DNA from 3 places in the Nocardiopsis sp. NPDC049922 genome. Region 1 is predicted to be linked to each of the others. Evidence: riboswitches for the same ligand, from Rfam matches in the RefSeq annotation. Region 1 holds a riboswitch; each other region holds the start of a gene.
The links. Region 1 has a riboswitch for thiamine pyrophosphate ahead of AB0I72_RS11830 (ECF transporter S component). Riboswitches for the same ligand answer to the same signal wherever they lie in the genome.

Region 2: another riboswitch for thiamine pyrophosphate. It lies ahead of thiC (phosphomethylpyrimidine synthase ThiC); the one in region 1 lies ahead of AB0I72_RS11830 (ECF transporter S component).
Region 3: another riboswitch for thiamine pyrophosphate. It lies ahead of thiO (glycine oxidase ThiO); the one in region 1 lies ahead of AB0I72_RS11830 (ECF transporter S component).

Annotation. Positions count from the first base shown of each region.
Region 1 is NZ_JBFAME010000005.1:165,199-170,126, reverse strand. Features, by position in the region: gene AB0I72_RS11835 (transglycosylase domain-containing protein) at 1-2,119, shown strand, start outside; TPP riboswitch at 2,331-2,439, shown strand; gene AB0I72_RS11830 (ECF transporter S component) at 2,542-3,153, shown strand; gene AB0I72_RS11825 (ABC transporter ATP-binding protein) at 3,159-4,712, shown strand; gene AB0I72_RS11820 (energy-coupling factor transporter transmembrane component T) at 4,757-4,928, shown strand, end outside.
Region 2 is NZ_JBFAME010000009.1:274,343-279,270, reverse strand. Features, by position in the region: gene AB0I72_RS18675 (alpha-(1->3)-arabinofuranosyltransferase) at 1-532, shown strand, start outside; gene AB0I72_RS18670 (DUF3068 domain-containing protein) at 529-1,527, shown strand; gene AB0I72_RS18665 (SOS response-associated peptidase) at 1,538-2,395, shown strand; TPP riboswitch at 2,513-2,626, shown strand; gene thiC (phosphomethylpyrimidine synthase ThiC) at 2,618-4,294, shown strand; gene AB0I72_RS18655 (methyltransferase) at 4,355-4,928, opposite strand, start outside.
Region 3 is NZ_JBFAME010000018.1:73,256-78,183, forward strand. Features, by position in the region: gene AB0I72_RS25145 (DUF418 domain-containing protein) at 1-490, shown strand, start outside; gene AB0I72_RS25150 (SDR family oxidoreductase) at 559-1,452, shown strand; gene thiE (thiamine phosphate synthase) at 1,468-2,130, opposite strand; gene AB0I72_RS25160 (Rv2175c family DNA-binding protein) at 2,193-2,552, opposite strand; TPP riboswitch at 2,672-2,785, shown strand; gene thiO (glycine oxidase ThiO) at 2,783-4,018, shown strand; gene thiS (sulfur carrier protein ThiS) at 4,009-4,224, shown strand; gene AB0I72_RS25175 (thiazole synthase) at 4,227-4,928, shown strand, end outside.

The DNA.
Region 1 (4,928 bases):
CGGGTCCACGCTCACCCAGCAGTACGTGAAGAACCTGCTCATCGAGTCCGCGGACACCGAGGAGGAGGCGGCCCGGGCGAGCGAGCGCAGCCTGGCGCGCAAGCTGGTCGAACTTCGGTACGCCGTGGGTCTGGAGCGGCGGCTGACCAAGGACGAGATCCTGGAGGGCTACCTCAACCTCGCCTACTTCGGCGCGGGCGCGCACGGGATCGAGATCGCGGCGCGGCGGTACTTCTCGGTGCCCGCCGCCGACCTGGACCCGGGGCAGGCGGCGACGCTGGTCGGCCTGGTGCGGGCGCCCTCCTACTACGACCCGCTGACCAACCCGGAGGCCGCCCGGAAGCGGCGTGACCTCGTCCTGGAGCGGATGGTGGCCGTGGGGCGGATCAGTCGGGCCGAGGCCGACGGGTACCTGGCGCGGGACCTCGGGCTGGCGCCGACACCGCGCGGCGGGAGCTGCTACCACAGCGCGTATCCGTTCTTCTGCGACTACGTCACGCGCTGGCTGCTGCGCACGGACGTGCTCGGCGACACCGAGGAGGAGCGGCGGGCGGTGCTGCGCCAGGGCGGCATCGGCGTGCGGACCACGCTCGACCCGCGGACGCAGGCCGCGGCCCAGGAGGCGGTCGACCGGCACGTGCCGAGCGACGGGTCGACGCGGTTCGCCGCCGAGGCGGTGGTCGAGCCCGGGACCGGGCGGGTGCGGGCGCTCGCCCAGAACCTGCGGTACGGGTTCGACGAGACGGACCCGGGCACGACCGCGATCAACCTCGCGGTGGACCGGCGCGACGGCGGCACCACCGGCTACCAGGCGGGATCGACGTTCAAGACGTTCACCCTCGCCGCCGCGCTGGACGCCGGAATGGGCTACGGGACGAGTTTTCGGTCGCCCGGAACCATCTCGATCAGCGGGCTGAGGAACTGTGACGGCGGCCGGATGGAACCGTGGGACGTGCGCAACGTGGGGGAGGGTTCTTCTGGGTCGCACACCATGGTCAGCGCGACGCGGGGGTCGGTGAACACCTATTTCGCGCAGCTCCAGCGGAGGGTGGGCCTGTGCGAGACGGCGACGATGGCCGAGCGCGCGGGTGTGCACCGGGCCGACGGGGAGCCGCTGGGGGTGTGGAGCTCGTTCACGCTGGGGGACCAGGAGGTCTCACCGCTGACCCTGGCCGCCGCCTACGCCACGTTCGCCGCCCGGGGAGTGCACTGCGTGCCGGTGCCGGTCACGGCCGTGGTCATCGACCGGTCGGGTACGGGCGACGACGAGGAGATCCCGGTCGAGGCCGAGTGCGAGCGCACGGTGGACCAGCGGGTGGCCGACGGGGTGAACCACCTCCTCCAGGAGCCGTTCGACGGCGGGACCGCGAACGGGCTGGGCATCGGCCGTCCGGCGGCGGGCAAGACGGGGACGACCGACGGGGCCGCCTACGCGTGGTTCGCGGGGTACACGCCGAACCTGGCGGCGGCGGTCGCGGTCGGCGACGTGCGCGGCGGCGAGCGGCACCCGCTCCAGGGCGTGACCATCGGCGGCCGGTACTACGGGATCGTCTACGGGGGGACGCTGCCGGGCCCGATCTGGCGGGACACGATGAGCGGGGCGACCGCGTCGCTCCCGGCGGAGGGGTTCGCGGCCTCGCCCGAGGCCTATGGCGCCCCGGACGCCCAGCCGTTCGACGATGGGGGCGACGGTGATTCCGGGCGCGCCGAGAGGAGCGGGGTTTTCGACGAGGGTGGGGCTCCTGGGGATGCTGAGCCCTCAGGGAACGCTGGCAACGCTGAGCATCCGGAAAGTGCTGGTGGTGCTGAGCCCCCGGAAAGTGCTGGCAACGCTGGTTCCACGGAGGGTGCTGGTGGTGTCGAGCCCCCGGAAAGTGCTGGCAACGCTGATTTCGCGGAGGGTGCTGGTGGTGCTGAGCCCTCAGAGAGCACTGGGGAGACCGAGAACAGCGGAGAAACGGGAGACACCGGGGGTGCCGAGGCGTCCGAGGGCGGTCAGAGCGGCACCGGGGACGCCAGCGACGCAGGAGACGAGGACCCCTCGGAGGATGCCGATGGTCTCGGCGGTGCTGGGGAAGCCGAGGGCGACACGCGGAGCGAGGGATCCGCGGGCGGTTGAAGCCGGGGACGGCTGTGAGGTCCGTGAACTGGGTGGCTTTTCCGGAGCGCGGCGCACGCGTGCCGCGGGGCGCCGGGGAGCGCGGGACCGCCGTGGCGGCCGGGCTCGCGGGCGTTCGTCGGCGACGACGGGCGGCCCTCGTCGGGGGCGGCTGGCGGCGTGTGCCGGGTGGTGCGTGTCACCACCAGGCAGTACGTCCCGCATAATGGTGCATAACCGACAGGGGAGCGCATGAGCGCTGAGAGTGCGGCACCGTCGCCGCAGACCCTTACACACCTGATCTGGGTCATGCCAGCGAAGGAAGTCGTAGGAACCGCCGCCGGTGGCGTGTGTCCCGCGCACCGGCACGAGTCCGGTGCGCGCCGCGCGCGGCCGGAGGCGCTCTTGGCCGCGACCCCTCGTCACCCGACGAAGGGACAGGAATGAGCACCGACACCACCAAGTCCGGCTTCTGGCAGGACGTCCTCACCCGGCTGCGCGGCTGGCGGACGGTCGACATCGTGGTCGCCGCCGTCATCGGCGTCGCCATCGGCGTTGTCTTCTGGCTGTGGAACATCGTGTGGACGGTCACCACGCCGCTGTTCGTGGGCTTCCCGCCCGGACAGGCCGTCGTCTACGGCATGTGGCTGATCTCCGGCGTGCTGGGCGGACTCATCATCCGCAGGCCCGGCGCCGCCCTCCTCACCTCGATCGCCGCCGCCTCCGTCTCGGCGGTGCTCGGCACCCAGTGGGGGATCATGGTGATCCTCGACGGCACCCTCCAGGGCATCCTGCCCGAGCTGGTCTTCCTCGCCTTCGGCTACCGCCGCTGGGGCATGGGCGTGGCCGTGCTCGCCGCAGCCGTCGCCGGGATCTCCCCCGCCATCCGCGACAACATCACCTACAACGTCGCCTGGCCGCTGGAGTTCAAGCTCGCCTACGGCCTCATCGTCATCGCCAGCGCCGCCGTCATCGCCGGTGTCGGCGCCCGCCTCATCACCACGGCGCTCGCCCGGACCGGCGCGCTGGCCCCCTTCCCGTCGGCCAAGGGCTGACCGGGGTGGGCTCTCGTACGGCGGGAGGCCCCGGCGCGCGCGTCGAACTCTCCGGTTGGGGCTGGCGTCACTCCGGTCGCCGGGCGCACGCGCTGCGCGGCGTGGACCTGACGGTCGAACCCGGCGAACGTGTGCTGCTGCTCGGCGCCTCGGGCGCGGGCAAGTCGACCCTGCTGCACTCGCTCGCCGGGCTCACCGGCGCCGACAGCGCCATCAGCGGCGACCAGGAGGGCACGCTCCTGGTGGACGGCGAACCCGCCGACCGGCGTCGGGGCGTGGTCGGCCTGGTCAGCCAGGACCCCGAGACCCAGCTCGTGATGGCCCGCGCCGGGGACGACGTCGCCTTCGGGTTGGAGAACCTGGGCGCGGCCCCGGACCGGATCTGGCCGCGCGTCGACGGCGCCCTGGCCGAGGTCGGCTTCCCGTACGGGCGGCGCCACTCGACCGGGGCCCTGTCCGGCGGCGAGAAGCAGCGCCTGGTCATCGCCGGGGCGCTGGCCATGCGCCCGCGACTGCTCCTGCTCGACGAACCGACCGCCAACCTGGACCCGGCCGGCGCCGCACTGGTGCGCGGCGTGCTCCAACGGCTGTTGGCCGAGACCGAGGCGACGCTCGTCCTGGTCGAGCACCGCGTGGCCGACGTCGTGGACCTGGTCGACCGAGTGGTCGTCCTGGAACCGGGCGGCGGAGTGATCGCGGACGGCGCGCCCCAGACGGTCTTCGCGGAGCACGGACGCGCCCTGGCCGACCAGGGCGTGTGGATCCCCGGGAACGAGCCCGAGCCCGACCTCTCCCCGGCCCCCGGCGGCACGACGCTGCTCGAGGCGGTCGGCGTCGCCGCGCGCACCCCGGTCGAACTGGGCGCGCGGTCGGCGCCCCCGCGCACCGTGCTGGCGGGGGTCGGCCTCGCCGTCGAGGCCGGGACCGCCACCGCGCTGACCGGGCCCAACGGCGCGGGCAAGTCGACGCTGCTGATGCTGCTGGCCGGACTGAGTAAGCCGTACCGCGGCGCCGTGCACCCGCGCGGCCCGCTCGCCGAGGTCGACCGGCGCCCGCTGCGGCGCTGGCCCGCGCGCCGACTGGCGCGGCACGTCGGCACGGTCTTCCAGCACGCCGAGGACCAGTTCGTCACGCCCACGGTGCGCGAGGAGCTGCTCTTCGCCCCGCTGCGGGCGGGGATGGACCGGGGCGCGGCCGACGCGTGGGTCGACGAGCTGCTGGAGCGGCTCCGGCTGACCAGGCTCGCCGACGTGCACCCCTACACCCTCTCCGGAGGGGAGAAGCGACGGCTGTCGGTGGCCACCGCGCTCAGCTCGGGCCCCGCGCACGCGCCGGACGTCCTGACGCTGGACGAGCCGACCTTCGGCCAGGACACCCGGACCTGGACGGAGCTCGTGGAGCTGCTGGGCGCGCTGCGCGCCGAGGGGCGGGCCGTCGTCATGGCCACCCACGACGAACTGCTGCTCCGGCACCTGACCGACACACGGGTACGGGTGGCGGACGGCGGCGTGGCGCCCGTGGACGCGGTCGCCGCCGACCCGGAAGGGGGGACCGCGTGAGCGCGCGGAAGGAGCGTCCCGCGCAGGCGACGGCGGGCGACACCATGACCCTGGACGTGCCCCGGGAAGGCGGCGTCCGGTACTGGATGACCGGGCTCAACCCCGCGGCCAAGCTCCTGGCCGCCCTGATCCTCGCCCTGGGCCTGGTCCCCGCCGTGGACGCGGTCACCGGCGGGGTGGTGTTGGCGGCGGTCGTGCTGTCGGTCCCCTTCAGCG
Region 2 (4,928 bases), on a different contig from region 1:
GGCGGTCCTGCCCCTCGGCCTGGCCTACGGCGTGTGGGTGGCGGGCGCGGCCGGAGCCGCCGTGGTCGGGGTGATCCTGCTGTGCGTCTGGTGGCTCGGCCGACGGGCGCCCAAGGGGCTGCGGCACGCCCGGCCGGGGCGGCCGTCGCTCGGCGGGCGCGCGCTGCCCCACCTGGCCGGTCCGTGGACGGTCGCGGTCTCGCTCGCCCTGGCCGGGGTGGCGATGGCCGTCGGCACGCACCTCGCGCTGTACATGCCCTTCCACGACGTCACGGAGGTGTTCGGGGGAGCGCTGCGCGGCTGGGTCGCCCAGGCGCTGTGCCTGCCCGCCCTGACCCGGCTCGTCCTCGCGCTCGGCCAGCGCGGGGAGGACGGCCCCGAGCCCGTCACGGCCCGGGGCCGGGCCGCCGAAGGGCGTCGCGCCGTGCCGTTCGACCAGCCCGCGTACCCGGCCGGGACGGCCGCCGCCAACGGGCACGGGAACGGATCCGCGCCCGCGCCGGACGCCGACGTCGAGGAGGCCCGCACATGAGCGCACCGGTTGAGGCGTCCCGGGGGACCTTCCTCGTCGCCCTGGGCGCCTTCCTGCTGACGCTGGCCGCCCTCCTGCCCCTCTACGTGCACGACCGCGTCGCACTCCTGCCCGCATCCGCCGAGTTCGAACTCCGGATGGTCGACGAGGACGCCGCCTACCTCGACGCGGCCACCTGGTCGTTGCGGCAGGGCGTCGAGGTCCGGCGGGTCACCCGGATCGACGCCACCCCGCACGGCGGCGACTGGTCGGCGTGGGAGATGTCCGTGGACGTCTCGACCCCCGAGCGGATGATCGACCACTGGAGCCGCCGCGTCATCGTCGACCGCGTGACCGGCCGCGCCGTCAACTGCTGCGGCGAGCACGTCAACGGCGACCGGGCCATCCGGCAGGCCGGGCTCGTCCTCCACTGGCCCGCGGGCGCCCCCGCCGAGGACGTCACCCACTACGACGCCGAGGTCCGCTCGGCCCCGCTCCTGGAGTACGACGGCGCCGACCAGGTCGCCGGGATCCCCGTCCGCCGCTACGTCCAGACGATCGACGCCACCCAGGTTCCCGACTCCGCCCGGTCGGTGCCCGCGGCGCTGTTCACGGCCGACGCCGAGGGCACCGTCACGGCGGCGCGCTGGGTGGAGATCACCCGCACCTACTGGGTCGAGCCCGTCAGCGGCCTGGTCGTCAACGCCCAGGAGACCCGCGCCGAGCGCCTCCGCCCGCGCGGAGGGGGCGGCGAGGTCGGGCTGCTGTCGGCCGAGCTCACCCTGTCCGAGGGGCAGGTGACCACCCTCGCCGAACAGGCGCGCGTCCGGGCCTTCCTGCTCACCGCCCTCGACACCTGGGCGCCCTGGATCCTCGTGCCCCTGGGCGGTCTGGCGGTGCTGGCCGGTCTCGTCCAGGCGTGGCGGACCCGCGAGACCGCCCATCGACGCAGGCGCGACCTGGACGAACACGGTGACCGGGTCGGCGGCCTCGGGGAGGCGCGGGACAGGCCGTAGGATCGTGCGCATGTGCGGTCGCTATGCCCAGTCCCGGAACGTGCACCAGCTCCAGCTCGCCTTCGACCTCCCCGAGGAGACGATCGCCGAGGAGGCCGACCCCCGGGCGTGGCCCCCGCTGCACGACCTGCCGCCGGACTACAACGTCTCCCCGGGCAAGCCGGTGTACGCCGTGCTCGGCCCGCCGCCGCGCGGCGCCGAGGCCGACGACGAGCCCGCCGGGCCGCGCCACCTGCGCACCCTGCGCTGGGGGCTGGTCCCGTCGTGGGCCAAGGACCGCAACGTCGGCTACCGGATGATCAACGCCCGCGGCGAGACCGTCGCCGACAAGCCCGCCTTCCGCGCGGCCTTCCGCCGCCGCAGGTGCCTGCTGCCCGCCGACGCCTACTACGAGTGGCAGCTCATCGGGGCCGACGGCCGCGCCGAGGCGGGCACCTCGCCCGCGACCGACCCCCAGCACCGCAAGCGCAAGGCCCGATCCGCCAAGAAGCCGTTCGCCGTCCACTACGACGACCGCGAGCCGCTGGCCCTGGCCGGGATCTTCGAACGCTGGCGCGACCCGGAGGCCGACGAGAACGACCCCGCCGCCTGGCTGTGGACCTGCGCGGTCATCACCACCGAGGCCGCGCCCGGACTCGCCCACATCCACGACCGCATGCCCGTCATCGTCCCCCGGCGGGACTGGGCGACCTGGCTCGACCCCGACTCCGGCGCGGACGACCTCGCCCACGTCATGGCCGGGACGCCGGTCGACCGGTTCGCGATCGACGAGGTCTCCACCGACGTCAACAGCATCAAGAACAACGGCCCCGAACTCCTCACCCCCGTGTCCGCCACGGAGGATGACGCGCCGGACACACTTTTCTGACCCGGGGGCGGCTGGACACGGCCCGGGGACCTCTGTGTATGGTGTGCGAGGCCACACGGCCACGCGCCCCGTACGGGGCGCACGCACGTCACTCATCCCATCCCCGACGTGCGCACATGTGAATACCGCGGGAGCTCGCGCCATGGCGGGCTGAGAGGGCGGCTCAACGGTGTCGCCGACCGCAGAACCTGTTCGGGTAATTCCGACGTAGGGAGGCATGCCATGACGGCTACGGACAGCCGCGCCACGAGTTCCACCGCCGACGAGCACCAGGTGACCACGGGTCCCATCATGGGATCACGGAAGGTCTACCGTGAGATCGACGACCCCGCCGGTTTCACGCTCCGCGTCCCGCAGCGCCGGGTGGAACTGAGCAACGGCAGCCACTTCGACCTGTACGACACGTCAGGTCCGTACACCGACTCCACCGCCGACATCGACGTCCACCGGGGCCTGCCCGGCACGCGGCAGGAGTGGATCGACGCCCGCGAGCCCGTCGACGGAGCGGTCACCCAGCTGGCCTACGCCAAGGCCGGGATCATCACCCCCGAGATGCGGTTCGTGGCCGCCCGCGAGCACATGGACCCCGAGTTCGTGCGCCAGGAGATAGCGATCGGGCGCGCGGTCATCCCCGTCAACCGCAGGCACCCGGAGTCCGAGCCGACCATCATCGGCAAGAACTTCCTGGTGAAGATCAACGCCAACATCGGCAACTCCGCGGTCACCTCCTCCGTGCCCGAGGAGGTCGAGAAGATGGTGTGGGCCACCCGCTGGGGCGCCGACACCGTGATGGACCTGTCGACCGGCAGGCGCATCCACGAGACCCGCGAACGGATCCTGCGCAACTCGCCGGTCCCGATCGGCACGGTCCCCATCTACCAGGCCCTGGAGAAGGTCAACGGCGACCCCACCAAGCTGAGCTGGGAGATCTACCGCGAGACCATCATCGAGCAGGCCGAGCAGGGCGTCGACTACATGACCGTCCACGCCGGCGTGCTGCTGCGCTACGTGCCGCTGGCGGCCCGGCGCGTCACCGGGATCGTCTCGCGCGGCGGTTCGATCATGGCCGCGTGGTGCCTGGCCCACCACAAGGAGAGCTTCCTCTACACCCACTACGAGGAACTCTGCGAGATCCTGCGCGAGTACGACATCACCTTCTCCCTCGGTGACGGTCTGCGGCCCGGCTCGATCGCCGACGCCAACGACGAGGCCCAGTTCGCCGAGCTGCGCACCCTGGGCGAGCTCACCCACATCGCCCGCGCGCACGACGTGCAGGTGATGATCGAGGGACCGGGCCACGTGCCGATGCACAAGATCGCGGAGAACGTGCGCCTGGAGGAGGAGCTGTGCGGCGAGGCGCCGTTCTACACGCTCGGCCCCCTGGCCACCGACATCGCCCCCGGCTACGACCACATCACCTCCGCCATCGGCGCCGCCCAGATCGGCTGGCACGGCACGGCGATGCTGTGCTACGTCACCCCGAAGGAGCACCTGGGCCTGCCCAACCGGGACGACGTCAAGACCGGTGTGGTCACCTACAAGCTCGCCGCGCACGCCGCCGACCTGGCCAAGGGCCACCCCCGGGCGCAGGAGTGGGACGACGAGCTGTCCAAGGCGCGGTTCGAGTTCCGCTGGCAGGACCAGTTCCACCTGTCGCTGGACCCGGAGACGGCGCAGTCCTTCCACGACGAGACGCTGCCCGCCGAACCGGCCAAGACCGCGCACTTCTGCTCCATGTGCGGGCCGAAGTTCTGCTCGATGAAGATCTCCCAGGACGTGCGCAGGTACGCCGAGGAGAACGGCCTGGACACCGTCGAGGCGATCGAGCGGGGCATGGCCGACAAGTCCGAGGAGTTCGCGGCCTCGGGCAACCGGGTGTACCTGCCGCTGGCGGACTGACGCGGCACGGGGGCGGCGCCCGCGCCGGGCGCCACCCCCGTGGTCCGGGGGTACCGGGCCCTATCCCGGCTTGCGCGCGCTGGCCAGCAGGTGCACGCCCACGTAGTCGTCGGACTCGGTGGCCCGCGTCTCCATCTCCACCAGGCGGCTCATCGACCTCGGGTCGCGGGCGAGCATCCCCTCGACCGTGGACGGCGACAGCACCGTGCGCGGCTTGATCCACTCCAGTTCGAGTCCGGCGTCGGCCAGGGTGTCGGCGAGCTGCTCGGAGGTGAAGCAGCGCGTGATGGACCCGTCCGGCCAGGGCACCAGCAGGACGTCGGCGCTGGGCGCGTGGCTCAGCTCGGGCCAGCAGTCCTGTTCGGCCAGCAGCGCCATCCCGAGCACCACGGAGTCCACGCACACGAGCGCGCGTCCCCCGGGCCGCAGCACCCGCGCGATCTCCGCCACCGACGACTCCGTGGCCAGGTGCCGCGACAGCACGCGGTTGTCGGCGATGACCCCGTCGAAGACCTCGCAGGCGAACGTGCGCAGCAGCGTCGAGTCGCCCACCACCCGGCGCAGCCGACCCCGCGGGGCCGGACGGGGCACGCTCGCGTGCCCGTTCACCAGGGTCAGCGGTTGGCGCACCGCC
Region 3 (4,928 bases), on a different contig from region 1:
CGCCGCGGGCTGGCTGGGCGGCGCCCCGACGGCGCTGACGCAGATCGGGGTCCTGGACTGGTCTCCGGGCGACGCGCTGTCCATGCTGGACGTCACCACCGGCATGATGGGCGGCCTGGGCTACGTCGCGCTGATCGCGCTCATCGCCCACCGGATCCAGCGGCGCGGGCGCGAGCCCGGCGTGGTGCTGACCGCGCTGACCGCCACCGGGCGGCGTTCGCTCTCGTGCTACCTCGCGCAGTCGGTGCTGTGCGCGCCGCTGCTGGCCGCGTGGGGTCTGGGGCTGGCCGCGCACCTGACGTCGTGGAGCATGTTCCTGTTCGCGGCCGGGGTGTGGCTGGTGACCGTGGTGTTCGCCTACGCGCTGGAGCGCACGGGCCGCCGCGGTCCCGCCGAGGTGCTGCTGCGCCGCCTGTCCTACCGGCGTCCCCTCCGGGAGGCGGCCACCGCGCCCTCCGGAGACGAGGACCAAGAGCGCACCACCCGCTGACCGGAAGCCGCAAAAACGCGCGTGCCGTTCGGCGCCCGGCCCGTTCCGATCCCTCAGGATGGGGTGTCATGGGCGACGATCAGATGACAAACCACACCATAGGGGTGACCGGGGCGACCGGGGCCGTCGGCGGACGCGTCGCGGCCCGGATCGCACGGCTCGGGATGGCGCAGCGGCTCATCGTCCGCGACATCAACCGGGCGCCGGAGTACCCGGGCAGCAGCGCGGCGATGGCGGCCTACGAGGACACCACCGACTTCGAGCGCGCCTGCCGCGGGGTGGACACGCTGTTCCTCGTGTCGGCGACCGAGTCGGAGGACCGGATCGACGCGCACACGAGCGCGGTGGACGCGGCGGTCAAGGCGGGGGTGTCGCGGATCGTCTACCTGTCGTTCCTCAGCGCCGGGCCGGCCGCCACGTTCACCTTCGCCCGGACGCACTTCTTCACCGAGGCGCACATCCGGATGTCCGGGGTGGCGCACACCTTCCTGAGACCCAGCCTGTACCTGGACCTGCTGCCGCGCTGGGCGGACGAGCACGGTGTGGTGCGCGGGCCCGCCGGTGACGGCCGGGTCGCCTGGGTGTCGCGCGACGACGTGGCGGACGTGGCGACCGCCGTGCTGACCGACCCGGCGGTGATCGCCGTGTCCGACAACGCGACCCACGACGTCACCGGCCCGGAGGCGCTGACGTTGGGCGCCACCGTGGACAAACTCTCCTCCCTGACCGGCCGCGCCGTCCGGTACGTGCCGGAGACGTGGGAGGAGGCGCTGGAGTCGCGCCGGTCCAGCGGGGCGCCCGAGTGGGCGATCGAGGGGTGGGCGTCGTCCTACGCGGCGATCGCCACCGGGGAGATGGACGTGGTCGCGCCCACCGTTCCGAAGCTGACCGGGCACCCGGCCCAGTCCATCGAGGGGTTCCTGCGGCGCCACCCGAGCGCCCTGTCGCACGTCGCCGTGTGACGCCGCGGGGGACCGCTAGGCGCGGGCGGCCAGACGGGCGCGCAGCTCGGCGGCGGCCGCCCGGGGGTCCTCCGCCTCGGTGATCGCGCGGACGACCACGACCCGGCGGGCCCCGGCGTCGAGCACGCGGTCGATGTTGGACTGGTCGATCCCGCCGATGGCGAACCACGGCTTGTCCGTGTCCAGCGCGGCGGCCCGCTCGACCAGCTCCAGCCCGGCGGCGGGCCGCCCCGGCTTGGTGGGGGTCGCCCAGGTCGGGCCCACGCAGAAGTAGTCGCTGCCGAGCTCGGCGGCGGAGTCGGTCGCGGCGTCGATGTCGTTGTTGGAGCGGCCGATGATCGGGTCCGCGCCGATGATGTCCCGGGCCATGGGGACGGGCAGGTCGCGCTGGCCCAGGTGCAGGACGTCGGCGCGCACCGCGCGGGCGATGTCGGCCCGGTCGTTGACGGCGAGCAGGGATCCGTGCCGCTCGCAGGCCTCCCTGAGCACCTCCAGGGCGGCGATCTCCTCGCGCGCCTCCAGGCCCTTGTCGCGGAGCTGGATGATGTCCGCGCCCCCGGCGAGGGCGGCGTCCGCGAACTCGGCGAGATCGCCGCGCTCGCGCCGGGCGTCGGTGCACAGGTACAGAAGGGATGCGTCCAGGCGCTTGCGCAGGCTGGTTCCGTGGCTGGTCCTCACGCCGCCCAGCCTAGGGCCTGTGCCGTGGTGCGCCCAAGGGGCGGCCCCCCACGGCGCGCCCCTCAGAAGGCCAGGCTCTGCGCCCGGCGACGGACCTCGGTGCCCCGGTTCTCGCGCATGGCCTGGATCGGCGTGCCCGGCAGCGTGTCGTCGGGCGTGAACAGCCAGCGCAGGGCGTCCTCGGTGGAGAAGCCCGCGTCGCTGAGCAGCACCAGTGTCCCCGGCAGGCCCTTGACGAGGTCGTCCCCGTCCAGGAACGCGGCCGGAATGGACAGCTCTCCGGAGCGGACGACGCCCATCATGCGGTTCTCCCGGATCAGCTGCTTGATCCGGTTCGGGCTCACGCCCAGCGGCGCCGCCGCCTGCCTGAGGGTCAGCCACTCGCCGACCAGTGCGTCGATGTCGGATTCGCGTTGTGTCACGTCTCCAATCTGCCACACGGGCGAGGGGCCCGGACACCTTCGTCGGGAGTGCTCGGCGCGTACCCGCGAGATCCCCGTCACCACCCCCGAACCGGGTTGATCTAGGATGAACCCGGAAGCGAACGTCCCGCGGGAGCCGGGTGGACCCGGCTGAGAGGGAGGCTGATCCGGCCTCCGACCGCACGAACCTGATCCGGGTCATACCGGCGAAGGGAGTGGAACCCAGCGCCATGCGCACATCGAACGAGCCCCGCTCCGCGGCGAGTCGTCCTACCAATGACGGCGACCGGGTGGTCGTGGTCGGCGGCGGCCTCGTCGGGCGGGTCACCGCCTGGCGCGCCGCCCAGCGCGGACTGTCCGTCACCCTCGTCGAACCCGACCCCGTCGGCCGTCCCACCCGCGCCCGGGCCTCCTCCGTGGTCGCCGCGGGCATGCTCACCCCCGCCACCGAGGCGGCGTTCGGCGAGGAGCGACTGGTCGAACTCGGCGTCCGGTCGACGGGCATGTACCCCGACTTCGTCGCCGAGCTGGAGCGGGCGAGCGGCGTGCGGGTGGGCTACCACACCACCGGCACGCTCCTGGTCGCCTTCGACCGCGACGACCTCGCCGTCCTCAGCGACCTCCAGGACCTCCAGCGGCGCATCGGCGTCGCCGGCGAGCGCCTGACCAGCCGTGAGTGCCGACGCCTGGAACCCATGCTCGCTCCGTCCGTGCGCGGTGGCCTGCACGCCCCCGACGACCACTCGGTGGACCCCCGGATGGTGCTGCGGGCTCTGGCCGTGGCGGGCGTACGGGCGGGCGTGGCCGAGCTGGCCGACCGGGTCGAGGAGGTCACCGACGGCGGCCCCGGCGGCGCGCCCCTGGGCGTGCGCCTGGCGGACGGCGACGTCCTGCCCACCGACCAGGTGGTCCTGGCGGCGGGGTGCTGGAACGACCGGATCACCGTCCCCGAGCCGGTGGTGCCGCACCTGCGCCCGGTCAAGGGCCAGCTGCTGCGGATGCGCCCGCCCGCCGGGGAGCCGCCCATCGTCGGGCGCACGGTCCGGGGGCTGGTCCGCGGCTTCCCCGTCTACCTCGTGCCGCGCGAGGACGGGGAGGTCATCGTCGGCGCCACCCAGGAGGAGCTGGGCTACGACACGGCGCTGACCGCCGGGGGGCTGTGGCGGGTCCTGCGGGACGCGCGCGAACTCGTCCCGGGCGTCACCGAACTGGAGGTCACCGAGACCTGCGTCGGCCTGCGCCCGGGCTCACCCGACAACGAACCGCTCCTGGGCCCCACCCGGATCCCCGGTGTGCACCTGGCGGGCGGTCACTACCGGCACGGCGTCCTGCTGACCCCGGTCACCGGCGAGGTCATGGCCGAGGCCCTCACCGGCGGCGCCCTGCCGGAGTACGCGCGCGCCTTCGCCGCCGACCGCGAGCTGGGCGGCGGCCACACGAGCACGTGGGAGAAGCAGTGGAACTGATCATCAACGGCGACCGGCGCGAGGTCGCCGAGGACGCCACCGTCGCCGCGGTCGTGCGCGACCTGGCCGCACCGGCGGGCGGGGAGGTCCCGGGCGGCATCGCCGTGGCCGTCAACGACGAGGTGGTGCGCCGGACCGCCTGGGCCGACACGCCCCTGGGCTCCGGCGACCGCGTGGACGTCCTGACCGCAGTGCAGGGAGGCTGACCATGACCGACACCGTGGACGACCCGTTGGTGATCGACGGCGTCTCCTTCGGCTCCCGGCTCATCACCGGCACCGGCGGCGCCCCGTCGATGGAGGTGTTGGAGGAGGCGCTCGTCACGTCGGGGACCGAGCTGACCACCGTGGCGATGCGCCGGGTGACGCCCGGCGCCCAGGGGTCGGTGTGGGACGTCCTGACCCGGAACAAGATCCGCCCCCTGCCCAACACCGCGGGCTGTTTCACCGCCGCCGACGCCGTGCGCACCGCCCGCCTCGGTCGGGAGGCCCTGGGAACCGACTGGGTCAAGCTGGAGGTCGTCGCGGACGAGCACACCCTCCTGCCCGACCCGGTGGAGCTGCTCGACGCCGCCGAACGGCTCGTCGACGAGGGCTTCACCGTTCTCCCCTACACGAACGACGACCCGGTCCTGGCCCGCCGCCTGGAGCAGCTGGGGTGCGCCGCGGTGATGCCGCTGGCCGCGCCGATCGGCTCCGGCCTGGGCATCCGCAACCCGCACAACCTGGAGCTGATCGTCGAACAGGCGGGCGTCCCGGTGATCGTCGACGCCGGGATCGGCACCGCCAGCGACGCCGCCCTGGCCATGGAGCTGGGCTGCGACGCGGTCCTGCTCGCCACGGCGGTGACCCGCGCCCAGGACCCGGTGCGGATGGCGGCGGCCATGCGCGACGCCGTCCGCGCGGGCCGC